Linked DNA regions of Bradyrhizobium sp. WD16. The protein of the gene in region 1 interacts with the protein of each later gene in a pairwise test. Links are inferred from orthologs where the notes say so. Each region holds a gene or a part of one and is shown in the gene's direction. Other genes may lie near its edges.

Region 1 (7,220 bases):
GATGTCCGCCTATGCCTCCTACGAATCCGGCGATTACGATTCGGCGATCGGCTCGGCGTCGCGCTACATCAGCCTGCATCCGGGCACGCCGGATGCAGCCTATGCGCAGTATCTGATCGCCGCCTCCCATTACGACCAGATCCCCGACATCAGCCGCGACCAGGGCCGCACCGAGAAGGCCATGAATGCGCTGGAAGAGGTGATCCGCAAATATCCGGATTCCGAATACGCCAACTCGGCGAAGAAGAAGCTGGAGGCCGCGCGCGACCAGCTCGCCGGCAAGGAAATGGCGGTCGGCCGCTATTACATGGACAAGCGCGACTTCACCGCGGCGATCAATCGCTTCAAGCTGGTGGTGACCCAGTATCAGACCACGCGCCATGTCGAGGAAGCACTGGCGCGCCTGACCGAGGCCTACATGGCGATCGGCGTCGTCGGCGAAGCGCAGACCGCCGCCGCCGTGCTTGGCCACAACTTTCCGGACAGCAAGTGGTACAAAGACGCGTATAATCTAGTAAAGTCCGGCGGTCTCGAGCCGAGCGAGAACAAGGCCTCCTACATCAGCAAGGCCTTCAAGAAACTGGGTCTCGGATAGGAAATCCACCGACATGCTGGCGCGCCTTTCGATCCGTGACATTGTCCTGATCGAGCGGCTCGACATCGATTTCGCCCGTGGCCTCGCCGTGCTCACCGGCGAGACCGGCGCCGGCAAATCGATCCTGCTCGATGCCTTCGCCCTGGCGCTGGGCGGCCGCGGCGATTCCGGCCTGGTGCGCCATGGTGCCGAGCAGGGCCAGGTCACCGCGGTCTTCGACGTGCCCAAGAAGCATCCGGCGGCCAAGATCCTCGCCGACAACGGCCTCGACGACAGCGGCGAAATGATCCTGCGGCGCATCCAGTTCGCCGACGGCCGCACCCGTGCCTATCTCAACGACCAGATCATCAGCGTCCAGACCCTCAAGGCGGTCGGCAGCGCGCTGGTCGAGATCCACGGCCAGCACGACGAACGCGCGCTGGTCGATGCCGCGACCCATCGGCGGCTGCTCGACGCCTTCGCCGGTCTCGACAAGGAGGTCGTCGCGCTCGAGGACCTGTGGGGGGCGCGCAAGACGGCGCGCGACGATCTCGAGGAGCATCGCGCCGGCATGGAGCGCGCCGCGCGCGAGGCCGACTACCTGCGCCATGCCTCCGACGAATTGAGCAAGCTCAGCCCGCAGACCGGCGAGGAGACCGCGCTGGCCGAGCGGCGCACCGCGATGATGCAGGGCGAGAAGATCGCCCAGGACCTGCGCGAGGCGCTCGAGGCCGTCGGCGGCAATCATTCGGCGGTGCCCGCGCTCGCCGCCGCGGTGCGGCGGCTGGAGCGCCGCGCCGCCAATTCGCCGAAGCTGGTGGAGCCGGCGGTGCGCGCCATCGATGCCGCGATCAATTCGCTGGAAGAGGCCGAGCAGCATCTCAATGCGGCGCTGGTGGCGGCGGATTTCGATCCCGCCGAACTCGAGCGCATCGAGGAGCGGCTGTTCGCGCTGCGCGCGGCGTCACGCAAATATTCCACGGCGGTGGACGACCTCGCGGCGCTCGCCGAACGCTTCAAGGCCGATGTCGCGCTGATCGATGCCGGCGCCGAGCGGCTGAAGGTGCTGGAGAAGGCCGCGGCCGCGGCGGACGGCGCCTATGCCACGGCGGCGCAGAAAGTCTCGGTGGCCCGCGCCAAGGCTTCGGAGCGCCTCAACAAGGCGGTCAATGCCGAACTCGCGCCGCTCAAGCTGGAGCGGGCGAAATTCATGACCCAGGTCGAAAGCGATGTTGCTTCGCCGGGTCCGCAGGGCATCGACCGGGTCGAATTCTGGGTGCAGACCAACCCCGGCACCCGTCCCGGACCGCTGATGAAGGTCGCCTCGGGCGGCGAGCTGTCGCGCTTCCTGCTGGCGCTCAAGGTCGTGCTGTCGGATCGCGGGTCGGCGCCGACGCTGGTGTTCGACGAGATCGACACCGGGGTCGGCGGCGCGGTGGCGGACGCCATCGGCGCCCGGCTGGCGCGGCTCGCGGGCAAGGTCCAGGTCATGGCGGTGACCCATGCGCCGCAGGTTGCCGCCCGCGCCGACCAGCATCTTCTGATCTCCAAGGCTTCGCTCGACAAGGGCAAGCGCGTCGCCACCCGGGTCGCGGCGCTGGCCGACGAGCATCGCCGCGAGGAGATCGCGCGCATGCTGGCAGGCGCCGAGATCACCGCCGAGGCCCGCGCCGCCGCCGAGCGGCTGCTCCGCGCCGCCACCGCCTGAGCGCGCCATGCCGGCAAGGAAAACTTCGGTGAGGAAGCCGGCGGTCAAGCCGGCGGCACTCGCGGTGGAGCAGCTGACGCGGCCCCAGGCCAAGGCCGAACTGGTGCGTCTCGCGCTGGAAATCGACGCTCACGACAAGCGCTACTACCAGGACGACGCGCCGACGATTTCGGACGCCGCTTATGACGGGCTGCGTCGGCGCAGCGACGCGATCGAGGCGCGCTTCCCTGATCTGTTGACCGCCGCGTCGCCCTCGCAGCGGATCGGCGCCCAGCCGGCTGGCCGTTTCGCCAAGGTCCGTCACGCGGTGCCGATGCTTTCGCTCGGCAACGCCTTCAGCGATGAGGACGTCGCCGATTTCGTCGAGCGGGTGCGACGTTTCCTCAAGCTCGATGCCGAGGAGGCGCCGGCGGTCGTCGCCGAGCCCAAGATCGACGGCCTGTCGCTGTCGCTGCGCTACGAGGGCGGCGAACTCGTCACCGCCGCGACGCGCGGTGACGGCTTCGAAGGCGAGGACGTCACGGCCAACGTCCGCACCATCGACGACATTCCCGGGCACCTGAAGGGGCGCGACGTGCCACGGGTGTGCGAGATCCGCGGCGAGGTCTACATGACCACCCGGGATTTCCTGGAACTCAACCGCAAGCAGGCCGAGGCCGGCGAGCAGGTCTTCGCCAATCCGCGCAACTCCGCCGCCGGCTCGCTTCGACAGAAGGACCCCTCGGTGACCGCGTCGCGGCCGCTGAAGTTCTTCGCCTATGCCTGGGGCGAGATGAGCGAGATGCCGGAGACGACCCAGTTCAAGATGGTGCACTGGATCGCCAGGACCGGCTTCGTCACCAATCCGCGGATGAAATTGTGTGCCAGCGTCGAGGAGATCCTGGCCTATTACCGCGACATCGAGAGCCGGCGCGCTTCTCTCGGCTACGATATCGACGGCGTCGTCTACAAGGTCGACCGGCTCGACTTGCAGCAGCGCCTCGGTTTCGTCTCGCGCAGCCCGCGCTGGGCGATCGCCCATAAGTTCGCCGCCGAGCGGGCGACCACCGTGATGAACGGCATCGACATTCAGGTCGGCCGCACCGGGGCGCTGACGCCGGTCGCCCGGCTCGAGCCGGTGACGGTGGGCGGCGTCGTCGTCGCCAACGCGACGCTGCACAACGAGGACTACATCAAGGGCATCGGCAGCGACGGCGAGCCGATCCGCGGCGGCGTCGACATCCGCGTCGGCGACACCGTCGTCGTCCAGCGCGCCGGCGACGTCATCCCGCAGATCGTCGAGGTGGTGCTCGACAAGCGGCCGAAGCACACCAAGGCCTACGTCTTTCCCGCCACCTGTCCGGCCTGCGGCAGCCGCGCGGTGCGCGAGGAGGGCGAGGCGGTGCGGCGCTGCGCCGGGGCGCTGATCTGTCCGGCCCAGGCGGTCGAGCGCCTCAAGCATTTCGTCTCGCGCAACGCCTTCGACATCGAAGGCTTCGGCGACAAGCAGGTGCAGGAATTCTTCGACGCCGGCCTCGTCAAGTCGGACGCCGACATCTTCACTCTGGAGCAGCGCGACGCGCGCTCGTCGAAGAAGCTGGTCGACCGCGAAGGCTACGGCACGGTCTCGGTGCGCAACCTGTTCGCCGCGATCAACGAGCGGCGCAGGATCGAGCTTCACCGCCTGATCTTTGCGCTGGGCATCCGCCATGTCGGCGAGGGCAATGCCAAGCTCCTGGCGCGCCATTACGGCACCATCGAACATTTCATCGAGGCCATGCGCGCCGCCGGCAAGGGGCACGACAGCGAAGCCTTCCAGGACCTCGATGCCATCGAGGGCATCGGCGACGTGGTGGCGGAGGCGGTCGTCGAGTTCTTCGCCGAGCCGCGCAACCGCAAGGCCCTCGACGAACTGCTCGCCGAGATCGAGGTGCTGCCGGCGCAGCAGGCGCGTCGCGATACCCCGGTGGCCGGCAAGACGGTGGTGTTCACCGGCAGCCTGACCCGCTTCACCCGCGACGAGGCCAAGGCGATGGCCGAGCGCCTCGGCGCCAAGGTCGCCGGTTCGGTGTCGAAGAAGACCGACTACGTGGTCGCCGGCGACAGCGCCGGCTCCAAGCTCGACAAGGCGCGCGAGCTCGGCGTCAGCGTGCTGACCGAGGACGAATGGCTGGACCTCGTCGGATAGCGCTGTGGATCTGAATGGACGCGGGCTCGTGAAGCGCTCGTGCTGGATCGCTCCGCGAAAATCTCCGAACTTTTCGAAGTATATGAGCCGCGTCAAATCATAGAGATTGGTGAGTCCACCGCTCCGAAAAGACGTGGATGGCCGGGACAAGCCCGGCCATAACGATCCGAGGGGACGCTGCCCTCGTCAACCAATTCGCGCCCTGGGCGCGTAACGCGTCGCCGCCGCGCCGGTCCACTCTCCGTTGCCTTAGCCCGCAGGCAGATGTCTGCACAACACTCGTCATGGCCGGGCTTGTCCCGGCCATCCACGTCTTTCTTGCTACCAAAGAGCGGGGTGGATTTGACATTCGCTACCGACTGGACGCGGGCTCGTGAAGCGAATGTCAAATCCATAGGCGCTCGCTGCGGGGACATGCGAACGTTAGAATCGGGACGCACGAGAGGTTTCAGCGGTCACGCCGGAGCCAAGTGCACCAGCTCCGGGCGTGACCGCCACCCCCGCCCGAACTCGGCTTCAGCGGCTGTCTCCGGAAAGGGGAGGTTGGATCTTTCCGGATCGCGCTCAGCGGCCGAGCAGGAGCTCCAACGCACCGCCACCGGGCGGCGACGTCACCAGATAGATTGCGATCAGCAGGGCGACGAAGATCGCCAACGTCAGCCAGAACAGTTCGGCATCGCTTCGCGATGCGGGCTGTTCGGGCTGCTGGCGTTCGTCCGCCGCTTCGTCGGTCACGGCCGTCACGGTCATGACGGGGTCGAGAGGCGCAGCACCCTCGCCGACAGATCGTCGCTTCGATGGCCGCCTTGCGGCGCGGTGACGCGATAACGCCCGATCAGCACCAGCGTCGTGGCGATGAAGAGCGGCGCGAACAACGCCGTCCCGGATCGCGGCGCCATCATCTGGCCGCTCGTCATCGCCCGATCTCCTCGCTCGATGCCGTGGCATAGCCGGTGGCGAGGGCGCTCACCTGCGCCGGGGCGGCGGCTTGCCATGAGCCCTCGACGGCGGCCGGCCTGGTGCCGATCGGGCTGAAGGCGAGGAACAGAACGAAAGCGGCCGCTGCGATGCCGCTGCTGGCGAACAGGCCGACGATCCACAAATCGTCGCGGCGGTCGGACGGGCTCTGCCTGTCTGGGTGGGTCATGGCGGCCTCCTCCTTCTCCCGGAAGCACGGCCAATTTAGCGCCGGTTTGGCCGGAGAGGTGTGAGGTGGCTCACATATGACAGCGACGTTATCGCATAGGCTGCGAGGCGCACGGGGCCAGGGGCGATCGTCCGGCTCAGCGCGACGCCGTCGCCTCGTCGGCCGCGGCGCCTTTCAATGCAGTCCGATCAACAATCACGACGGCGCCATGCCCGAGACGAACCCAGCCGAGGCCGGCCCAGACGCGGAGCTGCCGATTGATGCTCTCGCGCGACATCCCGATCATCTCGCTGATTTCCTGCTGGGTGACCGAAATCTTGCCGGTCCTGGCGAATGCCGGATCGCGTTCGCCGAGCCGGAGCAGGGTCTTGGCGAGCCGGGTCGGCAGGTCCGGCAGTCCGATCTGCTCCGCATGCTCGCTGACCCAGCGCAATCGCCGACACAGCAGTTCGATCAGCCGCATCAGCAGGTGCGGCTGGGATTCCATGAAGGGCAGGAAATCGCGCTTGTCGATGGCGAGGATCTCGCAGGGGGTGTTGGCGACGGCGTCGGCCGTCCGCGCCGAACCGTCGAGGAAGGCGATCTCGCCGAACAGCTCGCCGGCGCCGACCAGGTTGAAGGTGGTGCTGCGGCCGCTGGCGCCGGCGATCCCGATCTTGACCGTGCCGCTGATCACCGCGAGCAGCCGGTCGCCCGGGTCGCCCTTGGAGAACACGATGGCGCCCTTGCGATACTTGCGCGTCTTGGCATAGCGCCCGAGGCGTTCCAGCGTCGCGCCGTCGAGGTCGCCAAAGATCGGCAGGGCGCGAAGAAAGGCGAGCTTGGCGTCCGGTGGGCTGCGGGCATCGCGCGGCATGGTGGTCCGTCTTCTCGGCGGGGCCGCCGGCAAGGGGTGGCGCGGTTGCGAGGGCGGGAGCGGGCCGGCCCGCGCCATTGTCCGGCGGGGTTGAAGAGGTTAATGATGCCGATCAGTATTTTTGTTTCCCATTGTTTGACCAATTGCAAGCCGCTCCCGACGCATGGAGCGCGTCTCGGGTCGCGGCCGGTGCGGAGGTTCAGTCCGTGAGCACCCAATCCGTCAGTACTCGATCGGTGACCACCCTCGCCGAAGCGCCGGCCAGGGATCGTTCCGCGGGCGCATCGGGCGGCCCGTCGGGTGGCTCCGGCACCGACGCGCCGATCGGCAGCGCCGGCTGGACCGGGCAGGCGGTCGCGCGCGTCCGCCTGGCTCTGGCGATGCTGGTCTATCGCGCCACCTGCTTCCTTCTCAACCACATGGGGCCGTTCAGGCTGTTCTTTGCCGCATTGCGGCGGATCCGGCCCGTGGCGCTGATCGGCAACTTCCTATGGGTGACCCGCGCCGAGGATGTGCGCGAGGTCCTGGCGCGGTTCGAGGACTTTCAGCTCGGCCAGGTCATCGAGCCCGGGATGCCCTGGGGAACCTTCATGATGACCATCGACTGGCGCAGCCAGCACGCGCTCGAGCGCGGCCTGCTGCAGAGCATGGTCAAGCCCGAGGACACCGCGCTGATCCGCAGCCTCGCCGCGGCCGAGGTGGCGCGCCATCTCGAGACCGCGTCCGGGCGGATCGACGTGGTGGCCGAACTCGCCGAGCCGGTGGCGG
Region 2 (7,426 bases), 1.4 Mb from region 1 along the record:
ATCTTCGCCGTCAGGGCAAAATGCGGCGCCGGCGGATCGTCGACCGGCGGGATGCACATCAGGCCTGAGATCGCCAGGCCATAACCGTCACGGCAGCGCTTGATGAAATCGTCGGCGTCCGCCGGCGCGACGCCCGCCTTCTGCGGCTCTTCGCCGGTATTGAGCTGCACGAACAGGAGCGGCGCCCGCCCCTGCCGCACAATTTCCTTCGCCAGCGCCTCACAGATGCTCGGTCGATCGATCGAATGAATTGCGTCGAACAGCGCCACCGCCTCCTTGGCCTTGTTCGACTGTAACGGCCCGATCAGGTGCAGCTCCGCCTCTGGATGCGCCGCCTTCAGCGCCGGCCATTTCGCCTTCGCTTCCTGGACGCGATTCTCGCCAAAGGCCTTCTGCCCCGCCGCCAGTACCGGTTCGATCGCCTCGGCGCCGAACGTCTTGGACACCGCGATCAGCGTCACCGTGTCGCGCTCGCGCCGGGCATCGCGGCAAGCCAGCGCGATCTCGCGCTCCACCGCGGCGAGCGCAATTGGTAAAGAATTGGTTTCGTCCGGGGCGTTCGGGTCGCTCATCGCGCGATCAATTCTCGCTTTTTTAAGGTCGTTTCAATCTCGTTTGGATTTTAGCAAAGGACGGAAAGTTTTTTTGAGTGCTCCTGCCCCATGGTTGCGGCGGACAGGGAATTTCAGCACCGATGCCACGCCTCAGTTTCCGCGACCTCGCGTCGAGACTCAAGTCGTCTTTCGGGATCCGTCAGCGCCTGGTGGTGCTGTCGCTGATCCTGGTTGTGCCATTGATGCTGGATCGCGTCATGGTCCTGGAACACACGCGCGCCAATCAGACGCGTATCGCCACCGAGGATCTGACCAAGCTGGCCCGCCAGACCGCCGCCGCGCAGCGCGACGTGATGTCCTCCGTGGAGGCCGTGTTGCACTCGGCGGCTTACATCCAGGTCGCGGCGGAACAAACCGGCCAGAGCTGCGCTATCCTGCGCGCCAGCATCCGAATCGAAATGCCATGGATCATCAGCCTTTCCGTGGTCGGCAAGAACGGTCGGATCTCGTGCTCCACAATGCCCAACTATATCGGGCTCGATATCAGCGACCGGCCTTATTACCGCCAGGCGATCGAGACCCATGGCTTCGTGCTCAGCGATCTCGTGATCAGCCGTCTCAACGGCCACCCTCTTCTGCTCGCGTCCTATCCGACCTCGGCCATCGCGGCCGGCTCGCCCTCCGTGATCCTGGTCGGCCTGAACATGGAATGGATTGGCGGCCTGATGACCAGCCTGGCGGAACGCCCTGGGGTTGAGGCCGCGTTGATCGACGGTCGAGATCTGGTGCTGGCGAGCCAGCCAGCCGACCCCGACACATTCGGCAAGCCCTATGCCGGCCTTGTCGCCGAAGCGACCAAATCCGCCGGCGACACCGGTTCGGCACTCATCGCGACGCCACGCGGCAAGAGACTGATCTCCTGGGCCCGGATCGCCGACACCGGAACGCGCATGATCGTCAGCATCGACTACGAATCCCTGATGGCGCCAATCAAGCGCGACATCCAGAAGGCCTATCTGCAGCTCGCCTTCGTCGCCATCCTGGCGCTGATCGGCGCCTGGTTCGTCGGCGAGCAATTCATCATCCGGCCGATCCGGCTGCTGACCGGCATGGCCAACCGCTTCGGCCAGGGCGACCGGGCGGCACGCGCCACCGCACGCGAACTTCCCGCCGAGTTCAAGCCGCTCGCCAACGCCTTCAACGCCATGGCCGCCCAACTCGCCGAACGCGAGCGCGAGCTCATCGCCAGCAACGACCACCTCACCGTGATGGCGTCGATCGACATGGTGTCCGGCCTCGCCAACCGCCGCGGGTTCCAGGCCCGCCTCGAATTCGAGTGGCTGAGGATGCACCAGCTTCAGGCTCCGCTGGCACTGATGATGATCGATGTGGATTATTTCAAGCTCTACAACGACAGTTACGGCCATCCCGAGGGCGATGCCTGCCTCGCCCGGATCGGCGACGCCCTCGCCCGGATCGCCAACGAGACCATGGGCTTTGCCGCGCGCTATGGCGGTGAGGAATTCTGCTTGCTGCTGCCCAATATCGACCGGCCGCGGGCGCTGGAAATCGGCGAGGCGTTGCGCCAGCGCATCGAGGACATGCTGATTCCGCACCTCACCAGCGATTTCGGCCGCGTCACCGTCAGCGTCGGCGTCAGCCTTGCCGTGCCGCAATCCGACCAGCGGCCTGAGGAGCTGGTGGAGGCGGCCGACGCCGCGCTTTATGCAGCCAAGCACCGCGGCCGCAACAGCGTGGTCGGCCATGGCCTGCCAGAGGCCCTCCCCGCTCCGGTGTCGCTTGCCGGCTGAAGCCGGCGTGTCCCGCAAACGACCACCGCGGCGCGCGCAATCCGTCTAAGCCATTGACCCCGCATCAACTTTCATGTTCCTAGTGTCCTGGTTCTAACGTTCGTATCACTTTGCAGCGAGCGCTCGTACGAACGTTAGAACCAAAGGGACACTAGCATGGCTATGATTCTAGTGTGGTTTTGGATCTGACGCGCGTACGGAGAATTCGCTGCAACGCTGATACGAGCGTCAGATCCACCACACTAGTGTGGTGGATCTGACATTCGCGACCACCCCATCCCACCGTTGCCGCGAAATAAGTGCTCGCTGCGACGGCAGGCGGACGCTAGAACCCAAAACACCAGTGCCCCGCTTTTCGAGCTGCGGGCGGGGGCGTGGCTCCCGGCCATGAAGTTCGGGAAGCAAAGGCGCCCTCAATCCTCGGAGCCGGTGCCGCCTTCCGCCGCCGAGGCCCCGTTTCGACCGCAAGACTGACAGCCATGAGCAGAGACCGATATAACGCCCGGGAAGCCGAGCCGCGCTGGCAGCGGCAGTGGGATGACCACGCGATCTTCACCACCCGGAACGACGATCCGCGGCCGAAATACTACGTGCTCGAGATGTTCCCCTACCCGTCGGGGCGCATCCATATGGGCCACGTCCGCAATTACACCATGGGCGACGTCGTGGCCCGCTACAAACGCGCGCGCGGCTTCAACGTGCTCCATCCCATGGGCTGGGACGCCTTCGGCATGCCGGCCGAAAACGCCGCCATGGCCAACAAGGTTCATCCCAAGGCGTGGACCTACGACAACATCGCCACCATGAAGGCCCAGCTCCGCTCGATGGGTCTGTCGCTCGACTGGTCGCGCGAGGTCGCCACCTGCGATCCGTCCTATTACAAACACCAGCAGCGGATGTTCCTGGATTTCCTTGCTGCCGGTCTCGTCGAGCGCAAGCAGTCCAAGGTCAATTGGGATCCGGTCGATCAGACGGTGCTCGCCAACGAACAGGTTATCGAGGGGCGCGGCTGGCGTTCCGGCGCCCTGGTTGAGCAGCGCGAACTGACCCAGTGGTTCTTCAAGATCAGCTCCTATTCGGAGGAGCTCCTGACAGCACTCGACCACCTTGATCGCTGGCCGGAGAAGGTGCGCATCATGCAGCGCAACTGGATCGGCCGCTCCGAGGGGCTTCTGATCCGCTTCGCCCTCGACGGCGCCACGACGCCGTCAGGCGAGAGCGAGGTGGAGGTCTTCACCACCCGGCCGGACACGCTGTTCGGCGCGAAATTCGTCGCCCTGTCGCCGGATCACCCGCTCGCCCAGGCGGCGGCGAAGACAAACCCGGCACTCGCTGCCTTCATCGAGGAATGTCGGCATCTCGGCACAGCCCAGGAGGCGATCGACACCGCCGAGAAGCGCGGCTTCGACACCGGCATCAAGGCGGTCCATCCGTTCGATCCGAATTGGCAACTGCCGGTCTACGTCGCCAATTTCGTGCTGATGGACTACGGCACCGGCGCCATCTTCGGCTGCCCGGCCCACGACCAGCGCGACCTCGACTTCGTCAACAAATACGGCCTCGGCAATACGCCAGTGGTGTGCCCCGAGGACCAGGACCCGAAAAGCTTCGTCATCACCGACACCGCCTATGACGGCGACGGCCGCATGATCAATTCGCGCTTCCTCGACAACATGACCATTGCGGATGCGAAGGAAGAGGTGGCGAAGCGCCTGGAATCAACCTCGCTCGGCAATCGGCCGGTAGCGCAGCGTCAGGTCAATTACCGCCTGCGCGACTGGGGAATCTCGCGGCAGCGCTATTGGGGCTGCCCGATTCCGATCATTCACTGCGAGGCCTGCGGCACCGTCCCGGTGCCGATCGCGGACCTGCCGGTGCAGTTGCCGGATGACATCGAGTTCGACCGGCCCGGCAATCCGCTGGACTGGCACCCGACCTGGCGAAATGTGCCCTGTCCGACCTGCGGCAAGCCGGCGCGACGTGAAACCGATACCATGGACACCTTCGTCGATTCGTCCTGGTACTATGTGCGGTTCACCGATCCGGCCAACACCACGGCGCCGACGACGCGCAGCGCTGCCGATGCCTGGCTGCCGGTCGATCAGTATATCGGCGGTGTCGAACACGCGATTCTGCATCTGCTCTACAGCCGGTTCTTCACCCGCGCGATGAAGGCGACCGGCCATGTCGGACTCGACGAGCCCTTCGCCGGCCTCTTCACCCAAGGCATGGTGGTCCACGAAACCTATCGCAAGCCAGACGGCACCTATGCGGCACCGGCAGAAATTCGCATCGATGTCGAAGGCGACGGCCGCCGTGCCGTGCTGCTGGCCGACGGCGAGCCGGTCGAGATCGGCCCCATTGAGAAGATGTCGAAGTCGAAGCGCAACACCGTCGACCCCGACGACATCATCGCCACTTATGGCGCCGACACCGCGCGCTGGTTCATGCTGTCGGATTCACCGCCAGATCGCGACGTGATCTGGAGCGAGGAGCGCGTTCAGGGCGCCGCGCGCTTCGTGCAACGATTGTGGCGGATCACGGCCGATGTCGCAGCGCTAAGCACCGGCCGGCCGGCCACCCGGCCGACGAACTTCGGTCCGGATGCACTGGCGGTACGCAAGGCTGCGCACGGCGCCCTCGACAAGGTCTCTTCGGGCATCGAAAAACTGCACTTCAACGTCTGCCTCGCCCAGATCCGGGAGTTCACCAATTCCCTGACCGAGGCCCTGGCCAGGGCCGAGGCCGCCAGACCTGGGACGCCGTCACCGGACCTCGCCTGGGCGTTCCACGAGGCAGGGGTGATTCTGATCAGCCTCTTCCACCCGATGATGCCGCACCTCGCCGAGGAGTGCTGGGCGGAACTCGGCCAGGACGGCCTGGTCTCCGAGGTCGCCTGGCCGCAGGTCGAACCGGAGCTGCTGGTTGAGGACACCATCACCCTCCCGGTCCAGGTCAACGGCCGCAAGCGCACCGATGTCACAGTGTCCCGAAATGCCGCGACGGCGGAAATTGAAGCTGCCGTTCTGGCCCTCGATGAGGTAAAACGGGCCTTGAACGGGGGCGCCCCGCGCAAGCTGATCGTCGTTCCCCAGAGGATCGTGAATGTCGTGGTTTGAACTGCGCAGTTTCGGGCTGCGCCGGCTTGGCGCGAACCAGGCCGGGATGAAAGTCGCGGGCCGGCTGGCGGTCATTGCGGCTCTGGCTGCCCTCACTGCGGGCTGTTTCCAGCCGATGTATGCCGAGCGCAGCGACGGCAAGCCCGCGCTGCGCGAGCGTCTGCAGGGCATCGAGATCCCGCAGCTCAATTATCCGAACGCCTCGCGGGAGGCCCGGGTCGGCCTCAACATCCGCAACGCCCTGATGTTCAGCCTTTATGGCGATGGCGTCGGCGGACCGCCGACCCACCGTCTGCTGATGCGGCTGACGACAAGCCGCAGCTCGATCATCGTCGATAACACCACCTCGCTCCCCGAAGTCGAGAATTACGGCATCGACGTCGTTTATGAGCTGAAGGACAACACCACCGACAAGACGGTATTGACGGGCCAGACCTTCGCCCGGGTGTCCTACAATATTCCCGGCCAGGAGCAGCGCTACGCCAAGTCGCGCGGCCTGCGTGATGCCGAGGATCGTGCCGCCAAGACCATCGCCGACAACATCACCACCCGGCTCGCCTCGTTCTTCTACGCCGGGACCTGAACCGGGGACCATCGCCCGTGGTCGCGCTGCGGGGCCGGGAGATCGACGCTTTTCTCGCGAAGCCCGATCCGAGCCGTCCCATCATCCTGCTCTATGGTCCCGACAGCGGCCTCGTGCGCGAACGCGCCGACGCCCTGATGGCGTCGGCCGTCGACAATCCCGAAGACCCATTTTCGCTGGTCCGCATCGACGGCGATGAACTGGCCGCCGAGCCCTCGCGCCTGGTCGACGAGGCCAATACCATTCCGCTGTTCGGCGGCCGCCGGGCGATCCGCATCCGCGCCGGCTCGAAGTCCTTCGCCAGCGGCATCGACGTCCTCGCCGAAAATCCACCGCGAGACTGCCGTATCGTCATCGAAGCCGGCGAACTGCGGCCGGACGCGCCGCTGCGCAAGTCCTGCGAACGCGCCAAGTCGGCGGTGGCGATCGCCTGTTATCCGGACACCGAGCGCGATATCGCCCGGCTGATCGAGGAAGAGCTGCGCAGCTTCGAGCTGCGCATCGCCTCCGACGCGCGCTCGGCGCTGATGCTGCTTCTCGGCGGCGACCGCCAAGCCTCGCGCAACGAGATCCGCAAGCTCGCGCTCTACGCCCGCGGCGCCGGCGAAGTGACGCTCGAGCACGTCATAGCCATCGTCACCGACGCCTCCGCCCTGACCCTCGACGCGGCGGTGGATGCGGCGTTTGCCGGGCGGCCCGCCGATGTTGACGCTGCCTTCGCCAAGGCCATTGCTGCCGGCACCTATCCGGGCAGCATCATTCTCGCAGCCCAGCGTCAGGCCGCGGCGCTGCACAAGGCGCGGCTGTCGGTCGAGGACGGCATGCCCGCTTCGGCCGCGGTCGAATCTGGTTTTCCCCGCCTGCATTTCTCGCGTCGGGGCGTGGTCGAAGCGGCGTTGCAGAATTCGTCCGCCGATCGGCTGGCGCGCATCATCGGCCAGCTCGCCGATGCCGCCTTCGACATCCGCCGGCAAGCGGACCTCGCCGCCGCCATCGCCCAGCGCGCTTTGATGGCGATCGCGGTGAATACGCGGCGGCGCGGATAGACGAGGAAAAGTCCGCAAAACTGCGCCCGGCTACGACGAAGCGAGTTCGGGCCAGCTCACCGTCCGGTTTCGAGCCGGTGCAGCACCTCGTCGAGCTGATCGAGGTCGGAATAGCGGATCTGGACGATACCGCCCGGATCACGATGTTCGACACTGACCTTGAGCCCGAGGGCGTCGCTGATCCGCTTCTCCAGCGCGATCGTGTCGGCATCCTTGCCCGGCTTGGCGGAGCGCGGCTTCTGCGGCTTGCGCGCCGGCACGCCCTCTTCATGGGCCAGCGCCTCGGCCTGACGCACACTCAGCCCCTCGGCGA

What was found.
Region 2: the proteins of ligA (region 1) and leuS interact in binary tests that used the Escherichia coli proteins (3 or more experiments, as listed by UniProt). The link is inferred for Bradyrhizobium sp. WD16 from one-to-one orthologs.

The regions. Positions count from the first base shown.
Region 1 is NZ_CP028908.1:570,747-577,966, reverse strand. Bases 1,888-4,869 are described here. They hold ligA (NAD-dependent DNA ligase LigA), read left to right. Parts: upstream 1,888-2,289; coding sequence 2,290-4,449; downstream 4,450-4,869. Other genes in these bases: recN (DNA repair protein RecN), read left to right, coding at 1,888-2,282. In the rest of the region: DB459_RS02685 (outer membrane protein assembly factor BamD), read left to right, coding at 1-595; more of recN, read left to right, coding at 609-1,887; DB459_RS02670 (hypothetical protein), read right to left, coding at 5,014-5,199; DB459_RS02665 (hypothetical protein), read right to left, coding at 5,196-5,366; DB459_RS02660 (hypothetical protein), read right to left, coding at 5,363-5,596; DB459_RS02655 (Crp/Fnr family transcriptional regulator), read right to left, coding at 5,733-6,452; DB459_RS02650 (cytochrome P450), read left to right, coding at 6,659-7,220. UniProt on the Escherichia coli protein: DNA ligase that catalyzes the formation of phosphodiester linkages between 5'-phosphoryl and 3'-hydroxyl groups in double-stranded DNA using NAD as a coenzyme and as the energy source for the reaction.
Region 2 is NZ_CP028908.1:1,937,094-1,944,519, reverse strand. What follows is about bases 2,497-5,684. They hold leuS (leucine--tRNA ligase), read left to right. Parts: upstream 2,497-2,844; coding sequence 2,845-5,484; downstream 5,485-5,684. Other genes in these bases: lptE (LPS assembly lipoprotein LptE), read left to right, coding at 5,471-5,684. In the rest of the region: DB459_RS08980 (YggS family pyridoxal phosphate-dependent enzyme), read right to left, coding at 1-572; DB459_RS08975 (diguanylate cyclase domain-containing protein), read left to right, coding at 695-2,365; more of lptE, read left to right, coding at 5,685-6,067; holA (DNA polymerase III subunit delta), read left to right, coding at 6,085-7,113; DB459_RS08955 (ParB/RepB/Spo0J family partition protein), read right to left, coding at 7,170-7,426.